One region of the Anaeroplasma sp. genome, then DNA from elsewhere that is predicted to be linked to it. Evidence: riboswitches for the same ligand, from Rfam matches in the RefSeq annotation. Region 1 holds a riboswitch; each other region holds the start of a gene.
What was found. A riboswitch is a leader RNA that binds a small molecule or an ion and turns the genes downstream of it on or off. The one in region 1 is predicted to bind cyclic di-GMP.
Positions count from the first base shown of each region.

Region 1 (6,178 bases):
TTACAATTTATATTACGGAGATACAGAAAACAAGCTTGTCTCTACAGATGGTTCAACTATATTTACAGTTGCCAAAAACCAAACTGGACTTGCCTCCCGTTTCAAGCCAATGGTAAAAGAGGATGGTACAGAGACTGGTAAGTTTAAGCCAATCTTCGCACAGGCTGCAACATTCGATGAGGCCAATTATGAGACGACTCATGCAAAGGATCAGAATTTTTATTTCTATTACATTAAGGATGATTCATCTAGCTATGCATTAAATAATAAATTAGTTGTTCGTATTGCTGCATCTGTAGTTCTTGAGTATGCAGCAAACGCAGAGCGTCAAATGGTAATCTTTGATACGGATGGTGCAATTGAATATACTACAGTAGATCCTTCTATAGGATTTAGATTCTTAGTAGATAACATTTCAACCGATTATGGTATTGAAATGACTACTCTAAACAATCATGAGGATATCAATATTGTATTAAATGTTGGTCAGTCTGTTGTATTCTCTGCAAAATATATTGATTATTTAGATTCCTACTATGGTACAGTAATTGTACTAGGTGATAACTTCTTAGGTATCGATTGGGTAATTCAGCAGGCTGTAATCTATTTCGTTGCTGGAGTAATCGTTACGATTGCAATGCTTGGAATTATGATTTTAGGTGTAAGAAAGTGCTCACAGCTACTTAGAGCTGACCGCCACGCAGTACAGGCTACTAAGGCAATGGTATTAAGAATTGATCCAAATGGTAAGATCATATTTACAAATAAAACATTTAAGCAAATGTATGGTGTTACAAGAAAGCTTTTAAATGTTGATGAATTTATTGATGTTGAAACAAATGAGCCAATCATTAAAACAATAAAGGAAAATAAAGCATTTGAATGTAAGGTTCCTATGGACCTATATGATGAAGAAAATGTAAAATTCTTACATTTATCTCCATTATTCATTTCCAATAGCTATTATCTAATGGGTACAGATATTACAACAGATTATAGAATGCGTAAGCATCTAGAAATCATGTCTGGTAAGAATTCTGTTACGAAGTGTGATAATGGATTCACACTGGAAAACCAATTTGAAAAGATATTAGAAAACAACCAAGGCTATAATGTAGCCTTCGTTGAAATCAATATTACTAAGTATGCAGATATCATCCAAGTCTTTGGTAAGACGGTATATAATCAATTATTAATTCAATTATTAGATATGATTAAGGATTCCTTTATGGAGCATAAGGTATATCATATCGATGAATCTAAGTTTATGGTTATTGTACCTAACGATGAATTCGCAAGTGTACAGCCATTAATCAATGAATTCTTAGATTTACTTCAAAGACCTATTACGGTTAAAGCAAATAATATCTATTTAAAGACTAAAATTGTAATTTATAATGTTAAATCTACAGATTTTCAAGAAATTAAGCTTGATGATATAAGGGTTAAGCTAGACTTAGCTTATAGAAATATGTCATCCTTAACAGGTAAGGATTATATTATCTATGAGCCTACAATGGATGGTATTATCTTAGCTGCAGATGAAATGGAGCACGATATCGAAATGGGCTTAATTGGTCGTGAATTCCAAATGTGGCTACAGCCTCAGTTTGATGTATTCAACAACAGAATTGATGGCTTTGAGGCATTAATTCGTTGGATGAATCCAAAATATAGAGATAAATCACCGCAGCTATTCATTGAGCTTGCTGAGCAGCGTGGTCACATGCTAGATATTGGTAAGTTTGTTATTACAGAATCCTTCAAGCTTGCAAAGAAGCTTGAACCATATGGAGTGCATGTTTCTATTAACGTATCTCCAGTACAGCTACTACAGGTAGGTTTTGTACAGCAATTAATTGATGAATTTAATTCAAATGAGCTAAAGAAGGGCTCTATAGCAGTAGAAATTACAGAAACATTATTAATGGGTTCTATGCAGCTCATTACAGAAAAGCTTAGATTACTTAGAGAAGCTGGCTTCCATATTCATTTAGATGACTTCTGTACAGGTTACTCTTCTATGCTATATTTAAAGGATTTACCAGTAGATACCTTAAAGATTGATAAGGAATTTACAAAATATATCGAAACAAATAAGGTACACGAAAATATCGTTAAGACGATTTGTGCCTTAGGTAATGCCCTAGATCTTAACTTAATTTGTGAAGGTGTAGAAACACAGGAACAATCCGATATGGTTAAGAAGATGGGCTGTAGAGTAATTCAGGGTTGGTTAATTGGTAAGGCAATGCCATACGATGATGCAGTTGAATTATTAGAGATGTACAATACCAAGAGTAAGAAGTAGGAGGTATGGACTATGAGATTTTTAATTTCTGATGGCGGAGCTATTGTATTAGTTTTCGTTTCATTAATCGTTACTTTAGGACTAGGTTTCTTGTTATATTGGTTAATTCGTAGAAACATACGTAAGGAAAAGGAAGAATCTGAGGTTATTGTTGAGGATGCAGTAACAAGAAGAGCAATGGAGGATTCTGTTCGTAATTACATTAAAAAGGTTGACCGCTTCGGTGCGATGACATTAATGTATGTAGATATTGATGGATTTTCCGATTTAAATGAAGTATTCGGCCATGAGGCATGCGATTTAATGCTTAAAGAAATTGCAACAAGAATCCTAAGAGTAATTCCATATAATGCATCTGTATGTAGATATCAAAATGATGAATTTATGGTATTTATTAAGGATGAGGATAACTTCGCAAGACTTGAATCGATTGCATCTAAGATTGTTACAGCTGCACAAGCACCATACCAGGTATTGGTTGGTGAATCCATTACACTTTCTGTATCCGTTGGTATGGCCTCATATCCTAATGCAGGTCAAACCTTCGAAGAATTATATTCCAATTTGGAATTAACCACTTACGTATCTAAGCGTGATGGTGGTAATAAATATACAAACTTCTATGCGACAATCAAGGAAGAAGAATATGATAATATGGCTTACTTCCAAGAAGTTAAGCAAGCGATCCAAAAGAAGGAATTCGCACTTTACTTCCAGCCTATTCTTGATTTAAAGAATAAGCTAATGAATGGTGCTGAGGCCCTAATGCGTTGGAATCACCCAACGAAGGGTATACAGTCTCCAGCAACCTTCTTAAAGGTCTTAGAGCAATCTGGAGACATCAAGTGGGTCGGTGAATGGGGTATGGAAACTATGATCCGTATGCATAACAGCATGGCAGAAAAGTTCCCTACGGTTCCACTTAGATTTTCACTAAACTTATCTACGAAGCAGCTACTTGACCCACACCTTGCAAACTCATTCATTGAAATCATGAATAAGAACCAAGCAAAGCCTGAGTGGTTCATGTTAGAAGTTAATGACTTCATGATGGTAGAAAGAATCGCAGTAATCAAAACAAACATCTACAAGCTTCGTGACTATGGCTTCAAGATTGCAATCGATGGATTTGAGCTTGATGGACAATCTGTACAAAACATTCAGAAGTCCCCTGTCGATGTTATTAAGCTTGGTAGAAACTTCCTTAAGGATGTTGAAAACAACTTCATGAAGGAAAGATTCTTACAAATTTTAGTTAAATATGCAGAGGATAACAACAAGGAATTAATTGCTGAGGGTATCGAAACTGCAGAAATCACTAAGTACGTTAAGGAACAGAATGTATTCTTAGGTCAGGGTTACTATTTTGCGAAAGCATTAAGTGAAGAAGCATTCGAAGAATATATTGAAAAACGTCAATATCAAGTATTACTTGATGATGTATCCGCTCTTGAGGATAATGAAGCATTATTCAAGGAAATGCATTCTGATGATGTAGTACTTGAAGAAGATCATGAGGAAACTCCAGAAGAATACTTAGATCGTATTTCTAGAGAATCCCGCACAAATAACGATTATGATGATACTGAAGGAGACGATTTATTGGTCTCGGATCCTTCAGATGATGATCTATTAGTTTAAAAAGAACAAATAGACACTTTAAAAAAAATGCCTAACAAAATTTCACATAATTAACGGATTTCATACCAAAATTGGTTGACAACGTTTTCTAAAGGCCCTATAATTTTAAGTAGTTAAAGGCAAAACTAGAGTAATCTAGCGACGCAAAGCTACAGGGACCAAAATAGGTCAGCCAGTTGTCATTTTGGAAGTGTAATCCAGAATGGCATTTTTATTTTCTAAAATGACGAAGGAGGTAGCCTAGATGCCAAAAAAACTTGTATCCTTATGGAAATCGAATTTCTTTAAAATGGCACTATTGATTTTGTTATTTGTTGCGGCTGCCTTGATTATCATGGCTATGTGGCTTGGACAAGAAGCAGGACAATTTGTGATTCGTGTTCAATCAGGCGATGTACAAAAAAGTATAGGTGTCACTCTTGATTTAGATGAAGAGAATCCATCTGCTAGCTTAGTTGCAGACCCAATGACAAATATGAACGATTATTCTCCAAGATATTTCTTGGAGGAGGATTACCAAACTTTAAGAGAAATTTGTAAACCAACAGGATTTAATCCTATAGACAATAACTCATTATATGTTTATACGTTCTATATAAAAAATACATCACAATCCGGTGGTGTTGGTGTAAATGTGCAGTTAACATATTCTAATGTTACAAATTATTCTGATGAGATTATTAGAGTTCTTACTTATTATGAATCTTATAATGTTTCTGACCCTCACTTGTATCAGAAACCTGATTCACTTGAAAGAGCTCATGCATTGGATAAATATAAGGATGTAACATCGATTGAATATCCAAGCTATATTATCACTCCTGCATCATTTGCAAATTCGTCAAATCCTTCAGGTGGAACTGTATTTGACGATCAGCAGATTAATATCGGTTATGGTCAAGGAATGAATTATGTAAAGTATTCTATATTATTATGGTTAGAGGGAGATGATCCTGATTCCGAGTATTATGGAGAGGCACTTTACAATGGAACTATTAAATTTGAAATGCTAATCAAAGTATTGATGTAGCAGCAATTTAGTAAAGGAGGTTGAGGTATGAAAAGAAACATAACGAGAAAGTTAATAATGGGTCTTACATCAGTTGCAGCTACTGCAGTTTGTCTAACCTCAACAACCTACGCTTGGTTTGCGAGAAACGCAAATGCATGGACCGATGAATTTGATATTCATATTCATACGGATGAAGGTCTTGAGATTTCCGTAGACGGAGTACATTTTGTTGATACAATCACAAAAAGCGAGCTTACAAAAGCAATTGCACTTCAAAGATATAATTTAGTTAATGATGAAAACAAGACATTAAATGATTTTACAAGTGATGAAGTAGAATCAATGGTAAATACTTATGGCGAAACAGTACTTGGTGCTGTATCTCCAAATAAAAATTGGCAATTCTATGGATTTAATACAATAGATAATGTAAAGGATCCATTAGATTATATAGATGGTGATTATTTTAAACCATTTGCTTTAACAGAAAACAAGCTATCGGCTTCCTATTTGAAATTTGATTTATATTTTAGAGCAATCCCATCATCGAATCATCCGAAGGAAAAATACAAATTAGTATTTGCGGATAGTGATCATGAGGAAGGCTTAGGTGAATCATATATTAAGGCTGATCCATCTGAAGTACCTTTAGATAATTCATTAAATATCTTACCTTCTTTAGATACAAGAGAAAATCCAGCTACAGTAGGATTATATGAATCAGGAGAAAAAATCACTATTAATCCAGCAAACGCAATGCGAATTGGTGTTGTAGGAAGTGAAGGTGATTTAATCTATGAGCTTAACGACGGATATGGTTCTAGTGCATACAAAAATGCAACAGATGATTTGCATAATCCGGCAGTTAATCCAATGGTGACATATTTCAATAATACACACAAGCGTGCAAAGAACGGTCTTTATTTAAAGGATTATGATACGGAATATGTTGAAACAGTTAAGAATTTTGATGATTTGTATCCTTTAGGAATATTCGAAAGAGATACCGAAGGGAATTACAATATTGTAAGAGCAACCTTCTACATTTGGTTAGATGGTTACGATGCAGATTATCTTCCACGTGTGGATACAGAATCAATCCGCTTCTTCCTAAACTTTACAAAGGTGGAGGGATAAGATATGAAGCAAAAAGCAATTAAATTAATTTTATCTGGGGCAGCTTCATTAGCACTAGCAGTATCCCTAACCGCTAC
Region 1 covers NZ_JAXFPY010000125.1:298-6,475, reverse strand. Annotated here, with positions in the region: gene SPJ17_RS08570 (EAL domain-containing protein) at 1-2,311, shown strand, start outside; gene SPJ17_RS08565 (bifunctional diguanylate cyclase/phosphodiesterase) at 2,324-3,952, shown strand; cyclic di-GMP riboswitch class I at 4,061-4,136, shown strand; gene SPJ17_RS08560 (hypothetical protein) at 4,197-4,982, shown strand; gene SPJ17_RS08555 (hypothetical protein) at 5,010-6,101, shown strand; partial or broken gene SPJ17_RS08550 (hypothetical protein) at 6,105-6,178, shown strand, end outside.

Region 2 (7,368 bases), on a different contig from region 1:
AAATAAAGGTGATGAAGAATGAACAATAAAAGAAATTTATACTTTGGAGTTATAGGGATGGTGTTAGGCATTACCTTAGCACTCATTGGTATCCTATATTATGATTATTTCCTTCATGCCATTTGTATTTCTGTTGGTATTGTTATCATACTTGTGAACATATATCCTTTATTATTTTCCTTTAAGGAAATGAAATATAATAAAAGATTTATATATATGTTTATCACATCTCTTATATTTATTCTTTTAGGAATAGTATTCATCATCAACCATGAGATGATTATTTCTATTATTTTTGGTGTATTTCTAATCCTTTTATCTTTCATTCGTATCCTGTTAGCTAAAAACCATAAAATGCGATTTTTACATGAGGTTCCCTATATTCTTTTAGGATTGGCATTAGTTTTAAATATATCTCATGTTATATTCCAAGTTGCAATTGTAGCCTTTGGTATATTACTTGCAATGTATAGTGGATTATATTTATTATTAATTGTGTTTGGCAAAATTAAAAGAAATGATAATGAAGCAGAAGAGGCAGATTAATGCCTCTCTTTTTCTCTTTCAAATAAAGATAAGGATATATCATTATTACTCAAGTTTTCATATTTTTGTTTCTTAAAACTTGAATTATATCACATTATGACATAAAAAAATGTTTGACAAGCTTTACATTTGTTGATATACTACAACCGATATGGAGAGTTTGTCAGTTTCTGACATAAGGAGGCTTTTATGGCAAAAGTAGCAATTATTACAGATTCGAATAGTGGAATCACACAGAAGGAAGCAAAGGAATTAGGAATTCGAGTTGTTCCTATGCCATTTATGATAGATGGTGAGGAATATTTAGAGGATATAACATTAACACAAGAACAATTTTATGAAAAATTAAAAGGAGAGGCGAATGTATCTACTTCGCAGCCTTCCATTGGGTTTGTAAATTCTGTATGGGATGAGGCACTTGAATCCTATGATGAGGTAGTCTATATCCCTATGTCTAGCGGATTATCCAATTCCTGCCAAAGTGCTTTAGTTAGTGCTGAGGCAATGTATAAGGATAAGGTATTCGTTGTCGATGATCAAAGAATTTCTGTAACACAGCGTCAGCATACCCTAGATGCCATTAATCTTGCAAAGAAGGGCTATAGTGGAAAAGAGATTAAAGAGATCTTAGAAAGAGAAAAATTTAATTCAGATATTTATATTACATTAGATACTCTTTATTATTTAAAGAAGGGTGGAAGAATCACTCCTGCAGCTGCAGCCTTAGGTGGCTTATTAAAGCTTAAGCCTATTTTAACAATTAAGGGTGAAAAGCTAGATAAATATAGAATGAGAAATCGCGATTTGAATAATGCAAAGAAGATTATGATTTCTGCTTGTGAAGCATCCATCAATGGTTTTTTAAAGGATTTAGATGGTAGAACCGATAATGTATATTTAGAGGTTGCCTATACAGGTACGGATAAGGGCCCTGTATTAGAATTTATTAAAGAAATAGAAGAGGTTTTCCCTAATAGGCATATCGATTGCTGCCCACTTTCCTTATCTGTTTCTTGCCATATTGGTACAGGAGCACTTGCGATGGCGATATCTAAGGCTATTCCAGAACTTGAAGAATAACAAAATTGAGCCAAATGATTTGGCTCTTTTTTTCAAAATATATTTTTCGTAATCAATGATAAAAATGGCTTTTTCTTGTTTACATATAAAAAATATAGTATAATACAACATAAGTTGAGGTGTTGGATATGAAAAACAAAAAGATTCATCCCTACATTATAATCATTGTAAGCTTTTTAAGTATTATTATCGTTGGAACAATTCTTTTAGTTATGCCATTTACAACAAAGGACTATCATTCCATTGGATTTGTGGATTCTCTATTTATGGCAACCAGTGCTGTATGTGTTACAGGTCTTGCTACAAATAGTGTTACAAATTTTACGATTTATGGAAAAATCGTTATGGTAATACTTATGGAAATAGGAGGATTATCCTTCATTACAATCGCTATATTTTTCTATACGATGATTGGTGCTAAAATTGGAGTTTCCAATAGATTTTTACTTAGAGAGGCATTAAACCAACACTCTGTATCTGGTTTAATACCGCTCGTCAGAAAAATTGTTATTATATCCTTTTCTGTTCAAATTATATGTGCTGGAATTAATATGTTTTCCTTCACACATTATTTTGATAATTGGTGGGATGCATTAGGAGTATCCTTATTCCATTCTGCATCCGCATTTAATAATGCAGGATTTGATATTTTTGGCGATTTAGGTGAGGATTCCTTAATCCGATTTAAGGATGATATTTTAGTAAATATGACAACAATATCTATGATTATCATTGGATCTTGTGGATTTGTTGTAATAGATGATATCTTTAAAAAGAGATTTAAATGGAAGAGGCTCTCTCTTCATTCTAAGCTAGCTATTGTTACGACATTATTCTTAATCTTCGGTGGTGCATTACTCATTAAAGTAACACTAAGAGATCCAGATTTTACATGGCTTCAGGCACTTTTCGGGTCAGTAACCTGTAGAACTGCAGGCTTTACAACCTACAATTTAGCGAATTTAAAGGATTATCCAGGTGCTTATTTAATGTATGTTGTTTTAATGCTTATTGGTGCATCCCCTTGTGGTACTGGTGGTGGTGTTAAAACGACAACTTTAGCCGTCGTTTTAATTGCGATTGTGTTCTATGCAAGAGGTAAAAGTGCTAGAGCCTTCGGAAGAAAAATATCCAATGAGCAAATATTTAAAGCGTTTGTTTTAATTGGTATGTGTGTACTTATTGTATTCTTAGGTGCCTTCTCAGTAAGTATTGTACAGACAGATAGAACCTTAGCAGGTACAACAGATACGTATGGTATGCAAGAAATCCTATTTGAGGTTGCGAGTGCATTCTCAACAACAGGATTATCTATGGGTATTACTACAAGCTTAAATGCTGCAAGTAGAATTATATTATGCTTTATTATGTTCTTTGGTAGACTTGGCCCATTAACTATCATTGGTGTAGTGAATAAGAATTGGCTTGGTGCTTCAAAAGAAGAGATAAAATATGTAGAGGAGAATGTGATTATAGGATGAGAAAGATACAACAAAAGAAATCATTTATGATTATAGGTCTTGGTCGTTTTGGTGCAAATATTGCCAAGATGTTAGCAAATATGGATGCAGATGTTTTAGCTATTGATATTGATGAGGAATCCGTAACTAAGGTTGCTCCGTTTGTCCCACATTGCCTTGTTGCAGACTCCACAAAGGCAAATGCCTTAAAGGAGCTTGGAGCAAATCAAATTGACCATGCGGTAGTTGCGATTGGTAACAATTTACAGGCATCTATTTTAACCGTTTTAAATTTAAAGAACTTCGGTGTAAAAAAGATTACGGTTCGTGCAGACGAAGAAGGACATAAAGAGGTTTATAGAATGCTTGGAGCAACAGAGGTAATCATTCCTGAAGAGGCAACAGCACTTTCCTTAGCAAACCAAATCATGTCCGATTCCATTTTGGATTATTATCAGCTATCAGAGGATTACACAATGGTAAAGATCTCTGTTGGTGAGGGCTTTGAGCCTAAGAGCATTATCGATATGAATGTTCGTGTATTATTTGATGTAAATATTGTTGGTGTCATTAAAAATGATAAATTTGCAATTCCTAAGCCTATGGATTTAATTGTTCCAGGAGACATTTTAGTTGTTGTGGGTACTAAGGATAATTATTCTAAGTTTGAGCAATTCTTAAATGTTAAGTCAAAGCCAAAGGTAGAAGAAAAGAAGCCTGCCCCTGAAAAAAAGGCTCAAGCTAAGCCTAAAGCGAATGCTAAGGAGACAAAAAAGAAATAATGCGAGCTCTTTTAGTACATAATCCTAACAGTAGAAAAAGGCTTAAGACAAAAGAAATCGATTATATAAAAAAAGAATTGTCTGTGGAATACACCACAGACATTTTTGAAACTTTAGGAAGAGGCTCTATTAAAGAATATGTATCTATTCATGCGAAGGATTATGATTTAATCATTGCCTCAGGTGGAGATGGCACCATACATGAGGCTATAATAGGCATTCTAAATAGCAAGAAAAATCCTACTTTAGCCATCATTCCAAGAGGAACGATGAATGATGTAGCAAAGTGCTATAAAATACCTAAAAACCTTAAAAAATGCGTAAAAATCATTATAAAAGGAAATTCCATAGAAAGGAATGCATACCATGTAAATGATACGTATTTCCTATATGGACTAGCTATAGGTCGATATACTTCTGTATCCTATAGAGCAGATAAAAAGAAGGAACTGGGAAGGCTTGCCTATTATTTTGCTTGTATAAAGGATTTCTTTAAATCAAAAGCGACAGATGTAAACATAAATGGAATTAATTTAAAAATATCACAAGCATTTATTATTGATAATAAATACATGGCAGGATACCCTATAGAAGCTATAAATGATGATTCGATTCATTTGAAATACATCCTATCCAAAAATAGATTTATAGATACGTTTAAATTCCTTTTCTTTTTACTATCTAAAGCCAAAAGACATTCTAATGAAATTATAGGTAAGGATATAAAAATAGATGGAAAAAACATATGCTTTACTCTGGATGGAGAAAGATATATTACAAGCCATGCAACAATAAATAAGCTTAATAATGCAATAAAAATTATTACAGGAGAACAAAAGGAAATCATAATTTAGTTGTGATTTTCTTTTCTTTTGGGTTGGGAAGCATCACAATATTTTTGCATTGATTTCTATTATTATTCGTATTATAACGAAGGCTTTATCTGTTACATAAACAATATTTATGTTATTGTACCTATTCAAAAAACAGACAATAAATTTAGAGATTATTTTCATTTTTAAGATATTGAAAACGTTTTTATTTTGTGATATACATAAATATAGAATATTTATGAAAACACAAGTATAGAAAAAGTAATAAAGGCAAAACTAGAGTAATCTAGCGACGCAAAGCTAAAGGGGCCATAGGGAGATGGCTAGCCAGTTACCGATTATATTGGGGGGACTGGCTTTTATTCTTCAAAAACGTAGGAGTGAGATTTATGAGTACAAGAGAAAGGACAACTAGAAAATGGGTAACCAAAGTTTTATCTGTAGTTGCAGTATTGGTTGCCCTTTTTGTGCTTGTCTTTTCTTTATTCTCAAATCCTTTTACTCGTGTATATGGTTTATCAAAGGAAGTATCTACAGAAGCAGAATTAAAGAGTGCACTTGAAGCACCAGAGTATGATGAAATTATTGTTACAGCATCGATTACATTAACAAATGGTACAACCTTAGATGGTGATTTAGATGACGATGGGGTAAGAAAGACCATTCGTGCTTTAGTTACAGGTACAACCGATCAGGGTGTAATCAATAGCAATGCATCCAATTACACACTATTCTATATTGCAAAAAATGCAACAGTACATATTAACAACTGTATCATTAAGGGTGGAAGAAATAGTGCTATCGTTAATGGTGCAAGCGATAGTGCAACCTCAAATAATTCCACGCTTTATATCGATAAATCACAAATCTCTAATTCAGGTTCAGCATCCACTCATGGTGGTGGTATAAGAAATACCGTTGGAGGTAAAATTGTACTTACCAATTCATCAATTACAAGAAATGTTGCTGAATATGGTGCTGGATTCCAAAATCAGCAAGGTACATTTATATTAGATAATTGTTCCGTTTCTGAAAATAGAAGCTTATCCTATGGTGGTGGCGGTGGAGAAAACACGGGTAACAACAAGGGGAATGGCACAAATGCTTATATGTATATTTACAATTCCACGATTGCAAATAATACCTCAAAGGAAATTGGTGGAGGTATCAATAACTGTAAGAATGGTAATTTATATGTAATTAATTCAACTGTTGCAGGTAATGCAACAACGAATGGTACATTTTCTGGTGGTGGTATTGGTAATAATGATTCTACCCTAGTTTGTACAAACTCAATTTTATTAGACAATGTATATCTTTCTAGCGATACAGTAGAAGAACAGGATGCCTATGAATATTCTTCTGGTTCTGTAACGCTTGAGGGCTGTGTATATGGCACAGTAACAGGTAAGACAGCAGCTCTTGCGAATGCAATTAAGGTTGAGGATTCCTGCTATAAGGCAAGTGAGGATGATTCTGTATTTGCAGCAACAAAGACAGGATCCTTAATTAATGAAGATGGCTCACAGGGTACTCTAACCTATAATCAGGTTGCTTTAGTTAAGGATGAAAATGGAGTTACCTATGCTCCAATTGCATCCGATTCTATGGCAATATCTGGCAATTCAAGCCTAACACCAGTAAAGGTTGAATTTGATCATTCCAATTTATCTGATATTACCTATAATACAGGAGATTCTTGCTCAAGCACAACCATAGCTCCAACGACCATTGGTGGTGGTATGGCAATGAAGGATAGCGAAAGAATTGTAACAGTTACAGTTTTCGTAAACCAAGACTTCCAGGTTAGTGGTGGTACAGTATATGGAGATTCCTATATTGTTGATACTGAGGGGACAACAGATATTACACTTTCTGCAACTCAAAAGGCAAATAAGGAAAATGAAACTGTTGTGTGGACACTTGTAAACGAGGATAGCAAGGAGCTTACCATCATCTCAACAGAAAATCCTTATACCATTGATACATCCTCCTCAAGTGATATCATGCAAAATTCATGGGATGCATCTAAAAATGCATATGATATTGTATTACAGCCAATTTGTATGTCCTTAGATTGTATAGCTGCCGATAAGAGTGTAGATTTAAGTTGGAATTTATCATGGTCGAATACGTATTCTAACTCCTATAACTTAACAAATACGATTTCAAACTATGAGGTATATTATGGATTAGTTAATGATTTTAATTCATCATCAACTACCTATTATCAAGAAACAACAAGTACCAATATTACCGTAAGTGGTTTATCAAATGAAACAACATATTATTTCTTTGTTGTACCTAAGTTTAATAACAAAAAGACAGAGGATAGTGTAGGCTATGTTACGGAAACTCCAGTAGGGTCTGGAGTTAAAACCTATGTGCTTACAGATTCTATTGAAGATGGTGCAAGCTATTTAATTGTAAGTAGCAGTAGTGCAGGTAGTGCAAATGCGTTAGTTAGCGGAAGCAATGCAGGATCCTTTCAAAATGTGACAGTAAAGACTCTATCTGGTGCAAGCTATATTGAAGTTGATCCAAGTGATGCAATGCTATGGACTGTAACCCAAAATAATACGAATTATAGAATTCATTCAGAAAATTATTATATAAGTCTATCAAGTAAAGTTCTTTCTACAACAGCACAAAACTTAACAGTAGCAT
Region 2 covers NZ_JAXFPY010000067.1:47,090-54,457, forward strand. Annotated here, with positions in the region: gene SPJ17_RS04435 (NUDIX domain-containing protein) at 1-29, shown strand, start outside; gene SPJ17_RS04440 (hypothetical protein) at 19-546, shown strand; gene SPJ17_RS04445 (DegV family protein) at 736-1,626, shown strand; gene SPJ17_RS04450 (potassium transporter TrkG) at 1,755-3,107, shown strand; gene SPJ17_RS04455 (TrkA family potassium uptake protein) at 3,104-3,868, shown strand; gene SPJ17_RS04460 (diacylglycerol kinase family protein) at 3,868-4,722, shown strand; cyclic di-GMP riboswitch class I at 4,961-5,040, shown strand; partial or broken gene SPJ17_RS04465 (hypothetical protein) at 5,091-7,368, shown strand, end outside.
Region 2: another riboswitch for cyclic di-GMP. It lies ahead of SPJ17_RS04465 (hypothetical protein); the one in region 1 lies ahead of SPJ17_RS08560 (hypothetical protein).

Region 3 (7,368 bases), on a different contig from region 1:
ATCTTGCAAAATCATATGCAAGAGTATCTGTTGTAGATGTTGGGTTTGTGCTACTCGTTAAATAAGATAAGCTTTCTGTTCCAGGAGCATAATTTGAAGAAGTATAGTTGATTTTTTTCAAATAGGAAGTGTCATTATGATTATATTGTGCTAAATAATCTCTATCTCCTACGATATCTCTTAATAATATGTAATCTAAATTATTGTCCGTTAAAGATGTACCTGATACAGTATAGCCTGTAGTACCTGTCTTTTCATTTGCTGGTAACTGATTAAATACTTGATACTTTGTTGCATTATAAATCGATATAGTTCCAAAATCCTTTATATGTAGTGCTGCAGGGACAGTTATATAGAAGGTTCTAGACTTAGATGTTTCTCCTGTTTGATCCTTTCTATAATATACTGTAGCTGTAAATGCAACTGTTGTTTCATATTCATTAAAATATTCAGGATTAATGCTAAAATCATACTTTCCAGTTTCTTCGTTTTTTGTAATGCTTGTAATGATATTCGATTCGCCAGAATATTCTACAGAATAATCCTCGCTTAACTCATTTGTTTCTTCATCAAGATATCTTGTACTTAAGGAGAAATCTCCTTTTTCATTTGCCATTCCATTTTGAATTCTTGTAGATAAAATATTACCTAATATAGAGATTTGGCTTAATTCGTCACTAATTTGTGAGAATGTTTTTTCTAGTAATTGGGTATTAGAACCTACAGATATACTAATATTTATATTTGTAGAATATTTTTCTTCATTACCAAAATCACCAGTAATTGTGATACTTGCGTAATTATTTAAAGTAATATTATTTAAATATAATTTATTAGGATTCTCTAATGTAATATAATCAAATTTTTCTTGCTCTGGAGCCTTTTTGTATGTAATACTTTTAAGTCCAATATTCCTATAAGCAGACCATTTAAATAATTCTGTATTTACAGGGGATGTATAAGATGTTCTATAATCATATGCTCCATTATCGTTTACAATTGGTAAATGATATAAAGCTTCATTATCATCTGCTTCACTATTTCTAACATTACTAATTACGATTGGAGATATTTCTTGAACTAATTTATAGAAATTAATTTCATTATTATGTGCAGATACCTTAAAGTTAAATGTTCTAGTAAAGACTTTCTCATTTACCCTTATTTCTGCATATAATGTGACTGCTGCATTTTCTAATCGTTTTGCAGTTATTTTACCTGTATTTGTAATAATAGATTCATCACTAGATTTCCATGTGATACTTGCATTTTGACTAGGAATGTAGGTTGGCAAGAATAAATCCAATGAAATTGTACGGTTTTGTGGTAAATGAGCTAAAGTGCCATCAATTAGTTCTGTTTTTGAACCTAAAATTTTAAAATTAATAATTTCATCATTATGAACTTTAACAGCACCTAATGCATTGTAATACTCATTAGATGAATTTTGAACAATTATATCTGGAGATGTAAAAGTACATCTTGTAATAGCTGAAACAGAAATACCATAGAATGCATAATGGCCTAAAATATTTGTAGTTGAACCAGCCGAAACTCCATCCTTTAAGACATCCTTAACATGGTTTTTAACTAGGTTAATCGCACCATTTTGATCATAATTATCTCCTAAGGTAACTGTTCCATTAAATGCACCCTCACCGAATACCTCTAATAAAGCATTAGGATCTGTTGCAGTTGTATCATTAATTGTTAAATCACCATTTAGTGTAGAACCATTCATATAGATGGTCGTAGGTTCACTAATTGTGTAATTGTTTGTTAAGGTAATATTATTGCATAAAACAATAGTAGGAGTTTCTGATAGCATACCAGAATTCATATCATCGATTGCCTTTTTAAAATCTGCTTCGCTTTTAACGAAAATATATTTATAATAATCGGCATTTTCAGTAAAGGTTGTAATAGTAACTTTAACATCCTTATTATCTAAAATAGAATTTTTTGCTGCTTGATGCAATTCAAATTTAAATCCATCGGTTTTATTTGATGCAAGTCCAATAAAATTATATTTCTCTTCTATTTTTAAAGGCTTGCTCACAACATCATTTAATGTTCCAATATATGTATTGTTGTAATAAACAATAATTGCCTTCAATAGATTTTCATCAGAAGTAAAGTCTTTTGCTAATTGAATATTATAGTATCTATGAAGAATAACATCTGTTTGATTTTCTGTGGTGATGTTAATTTCCTTAATATCACCAGCTTCTATATAGGTCCATTCAAAGATATCCGTTGATGAGGTGTAGGTAGTTTTAGCATTAATGGTTGTGGCTGAAACACTAATTTCTCCTCTTGCAGATATCCTAGAAACATATGCATAAACGCCTAATGTAATAGCAATCAATGAAACAATGGATGCTATAATGATTATAAACTTAGTCTTAAAATGCTTCATAGAATTGCCCCCCTTTTTAAAATAATAAAACCAGTTGCTATTACTTTTATGTAAATCGCAACTGGCTGTCTCGTAAAGACCCTATAGCTTTGCGTCGCTAGATTACTCTAGTTTTGCCTTTATCCAATATGCCATAAGTATATCATTTCAAAAAAACGATTTCAACATATATTTTATTCGCAAGCTATCGATTCCCCCTAAAAAATAAAAGTTAAACTCACATCCAGTTAGGCAAATAAAGCAAAATTGTTGCATAAAATTTTGTGTTTTCAAACATTTATAATAAAATATGCTTTAAATGCTTCATTTTTGTCCGAAAATCCATAAATTGTCTCACAAAAAATCTCTAAAATTAAATTAGACTTTTTTTAAAATATGTCTAAAAAAGCCTATCGTTTAAATATTGAAGTTATGCATATTAAATATGAGAAAATTGAAAGAAGAAAAGAAGGGCTTATGAAAGCCCTCTAGTTTATTCCTTTTCACTTCTTCTTTTTGCATCAAATTTCTTACGTTCAACAGTGTCTAGAATTTTCTTTCTTAGACGGATATGCTTTGGAGTAATTTCTACTAATTCATCCTCGTTGATGAATTCTAGACATTGCTCAAGTGCCATAACAATAGGTCTCTTTAATACTACTGTTGTATCCTTGTTTGAAGAACGTGTATTCGTTTGCTGCTTAGCTTTAACAACATTCACTGCTAAGTCTAAATCCTTATTCGCAACACCAACGATCATACCTTCATAGATTTCCTCACCTGGAGAAATAAACATAGATCCTCTATCTTCAAGTGCACCAATGGAATATGCAGTAGATTGACCCTGTGCCATAGAGACTAATACACCAACACTTCTTTCAGCAACACTTACGGCCTCCATAGGTCTATATTCACTGAAGGAATGGTTGATAATACCATAGCCCTTAGTTAATGTCATAAAATCTGTATTAAATCCGATTAATCCTCTAGATGGAATATTATAAATAAGTCTAGTTTGTGTTTCTGTATTGGACATGGTTTCCATAATACCATGACGGTTACCCATCATTTCAATGATGGAGCCTGCAGTATCCGATGGAGTATCGATAACACAATATTCATATGGTTCCGACAAGATACCATCGATTTCCTTCATAATTACTCTTGGACGGGAAACCTGGAATTCATAGCCTTCTCTTCTCATAGTTTCAATTAAGATACCTAGATGTAATTCACCTCTACCAGAAACAATCCATTCTTCAGAATTTCCAATTCTTTCTACCTTTAAGGATACATCCTTTTGAACCTCACGGAATAACCTATCCTCAATTTTTGATGCAGTGACCATCTTACCATCCTTACCACAAAATGGAGAAGTATTTGTACCAAAGGTCATCTGTACGGTTGGTTCTGAGATATGAATTGGCTCTAAAGCCTCTTCCTTACCTACAGTACAAATGGTTTCACCAACAGATACATCAGGAAGTCCAGAGAATGCGACAATATCTCCTGCCTCACCCTCTTCAATTTCAATACGATCAAGTCCTAAATAGGAATATAGCTTTTGCACTCTAAATTGTTTAATCGATCCATCAAGTCTACAACAGGATACAACCTCACCAGACTTAATTGTACCACGTACAATTCTACCAATACCAATTCTTCCCGTGTAATCTGTATAATCGAGTAATGCAGGCTGTAATTGAAGTGGGGCATTACAATCCATAGATGGGGCTGGAATATATTTTAAGATCATATCGAGTAATGGTCCCATAGATGGAGCTTGTGTAGATGGATCTGGATCTAAGGATGATGTATTATTTACAGCACTAGCGTAGCATACTGGGAAATCAAGCTCATCCTCATCGCATCCTAAATCGATAAATAATTCTAATACCTCATCAACAACCTCTAAAGGTCTTGCGGATGGCTTATCTACCTTATTGATTACAACGATTGGCTTTAAATGTGCTTCAAATGCCTTCTTTAATACGAATCTAGTTTGTGGCATTGTACCTTCATATGCATCAACAATCAAAACAACTCCATCGACCATCTTCATAATTCTTTCAACCTCACCAGAGAAGTCTGCATGGCCTGGAGTATCTAAAATATTAATTTTTGTATCCTTCCATTTAATGGCAGTAGTCTTAGAAAGAATCGTAATACCTCTTTCTCTTTCTAGTGCGTTATTATCCATTACGCACTCCTCTACCTGCTGATTTTCTCTAAATGTATGTGAGCTTTGTAAAAGCTTATCAACCATTGTTGTTTTACCATGGTCAACGTGAGCTATAATTGCAACGTTTCTAATTTCCATAATTTTCACCCTTTTTTATAGAATTTAAACCTGTTTCATTATATATTAAATGAGTTTTGATTTCCACAATTTTTTTACTTTGTAAACCGATTTCTTTAAGGATAATTTCAAATATCTTAAAGAATTGGGCTATTTTTCTATTTTATTCGATAAATATTTAATAAATTGCTCTGCACATCTACCGGATAATGTACCGCTTCTCATTTGGAACTTATTGGCTTCTTTAATTAAAAGATCCTCATCCATTTGAATGTTATGATCCTCTGCCATTTTCAAAACCATAGATCGAAATTCCAATGGAGTTAAAGAGCTATAAAAGATTTGAAGGCCAAATCGATAGGATAGGGACAATTTTTCTGCCTGTGTTTCGTTTCTATGTAAATCATCAAATATGGTCCCATTATCCTCTGTTGTTTCTTTAATTAAATGTCTTCTATTGGATGTTGCATAAATGACAACATTTTCAGGCTTAGGCTCAATACCACCTTCTATGATACTCTTTAAATATTTATATTCAATTTCATTTTCCTCAAAGGATAAATCATCCATATAAATGATATAGTGATATGGTCTTGCTTTTAATTTGTTTATAATTTTAGATATTTCTGCCATTTGATGCTTATAGACCTCTATAATTCTTAAGCCCTTATCAAAATATTCATTAATTAAAGCCTTAATGGAGCTTGATTTACCAGTGCCTGCATCACCATATAATAATACATTATTATAAGGCTTACCCAAAATAAAGTTTTCTGTATTCTCGCATAATAGCTTTTTTTGATACTCTAATCCAATTAAATCCTTAAATGTAATATTTAATACATTTTTAATTGGCTTTAATATGCCATCCGCTACACGGAAGGCTTTATATATAGCCATATCCGATAGTCCCTTTTCCTTATAGAAGCCTTCAATTGCATGAACAAAATTTAAATAATTATTGAGTTGCTCAATCTTATTATATAAATCATCTAGCATAGTTGCTAAATAGGTATCCTCACCTCTTTTAAAGGTGAAATATTTTGTTTCCTTTAGGAATTCAAATTCCTTGTTATATAATTCAAAATATTCCTGATAATCCATCAAGATAATATTGGATTGTCCTTCTGTTTTTTGATTCAATTCAATACTTCTCGTATAAGAATTTTCATTATACATTAAAGTATACAAAATATATTTTTTATAAAGATTACCTGTTATTCCATGCTCTATAGAGAAGGATATTAGATTCCCTACCGCAAGTTTGGCAAGATTTTGATCATCCTTTGCATTCAAAATAGAATCTAAAATATATGCTTTTTTTATCTCATTCATTACATAAAACATAAAATGCACCTCTTTTGCCCTATATTTCTCTTAAATTATATCGAAAATGTAGAAAATAAAAAAGAAAAATGATAAAATAAAGTAGCAATGAGGAGTTTTTATTATGATCGTTAATACAATACTTATTCTTTTAGCCACTGCTACATCTGGCGTTATTTGTTATTTTACAGGAACGTATACAACATGGTGGTGGGTTTTAATATTCGTACTATTTATTCCTATTCTATACATCATTTGGTTTGGAATTTATTTAATTCCACTTTGGATAGCATCTCTATTTATGAATATAAAGATTAAAAAGGGCAAGCCACAGCCAGAAAATGGCTCTAAAATTTGTTATTGGTTTGTAAGACAAACCTCCTATGTGGTCCCTTTCCTATTCCGTATTCATTTTACTAGAAGTGGAGAATTCCCAAAGGAAAAAAGTATGATTGTATCCAATCATACATCGAATTTTGATCCAATGCCAATTCTATATTATACAAAAGGACAGCCAGTTACTTGCGTAACTAAGCCAGGTAATCTAACAATGCCTATCGCAGGTCCATTCATTTACAATTGTAATTTTATTGAGATTGATAGAGATAATGATTTTAATGCTGTAAAATCTATTGTTCGTGCATCTAAGGCATTATCTAAGAATCTAGCAAGTGTATATATTTGTCCTGAGGGAACAAGAAACCATCATCCAGAGAATGGATTAATGGATTTTAAGGGTGGAAGCTTTAAAATTGCATTTAAGGCAAAGTGCCCTATTACTGTTGTAGCTATTAAAAACACACACAAGGTTGGAAAGCAATTTTGGTATAGAAACACTAGAGTATTTGTCGATGTATGTGAGGTAATACCTTACGAAAAATATAAAGATATGAATTCGCAAGAGCTAGCTCACTACTGTAAGCATTTAATAGAGAAGAAGCTAGCGGAAAGGGGTTAATATGAATTATCTTCTTTATAATCCATTATCGAATAACGGTAAAGGTGACGATGGTAAGAAAAAGGCAGCAAAGGAATTATCTGGTCAATTCCCAGATTTAGAGGAGATTGACTATACTTCTACTATTTTTGAAGATTTAGCAAAGGATTTAAAGGCTGGAGACAATCTCATTTTAGTTGGTGGAGATGGTACCCTTTCTTTCTTTGCGAATGACATTAAAACATATCCTGTATGTGATGGTGTCACCTATTATTTATATCCTTGGGGAACAGGAAATGATTTTGTTCATGATTTGAAGGATAAGGATGTTAATCTAAAACTTATCGAAATCAATCCATATTTAGAAAAGCTACCTAAGGTTAAGGTAGGTAACCATGTGCAATATTT
Region 3 covers NZ_JAXFPY010000098.1:27-7,394, forward strand. Annotated here, with positions in the region: partial or broken gene SPJ17_RS06645 (immunoglobulin-like domain-containing protein) at 1-2,419, opposite strand, end outside; cyclic di-GMP riboswitch class I at 2,473-2,547, opposite strand; gene typA (translational GTPase TypA) at 2,892-4,718, opposite strand; gene SPJ17_RS06655 (ATP-binding protein) at 4,848-6,044, opposite strand; gene SPJ17_RS06660 (lysophospholipid acyltransferase family protein) at 6,148-6,981, shown strand; gene SPJ17_RS06665 (diacylglycerol kinase family protein) at 6,983-7,368, shown strand, end outside.
Region 3: another riboswitch for cyclic di-GMP. It lies ahead of SPJ17_RS06645 (immunoglobulin-like domain-containing protein); the one in region 1 lies ahead of SPJ17_RS08560 (hypothetical protein).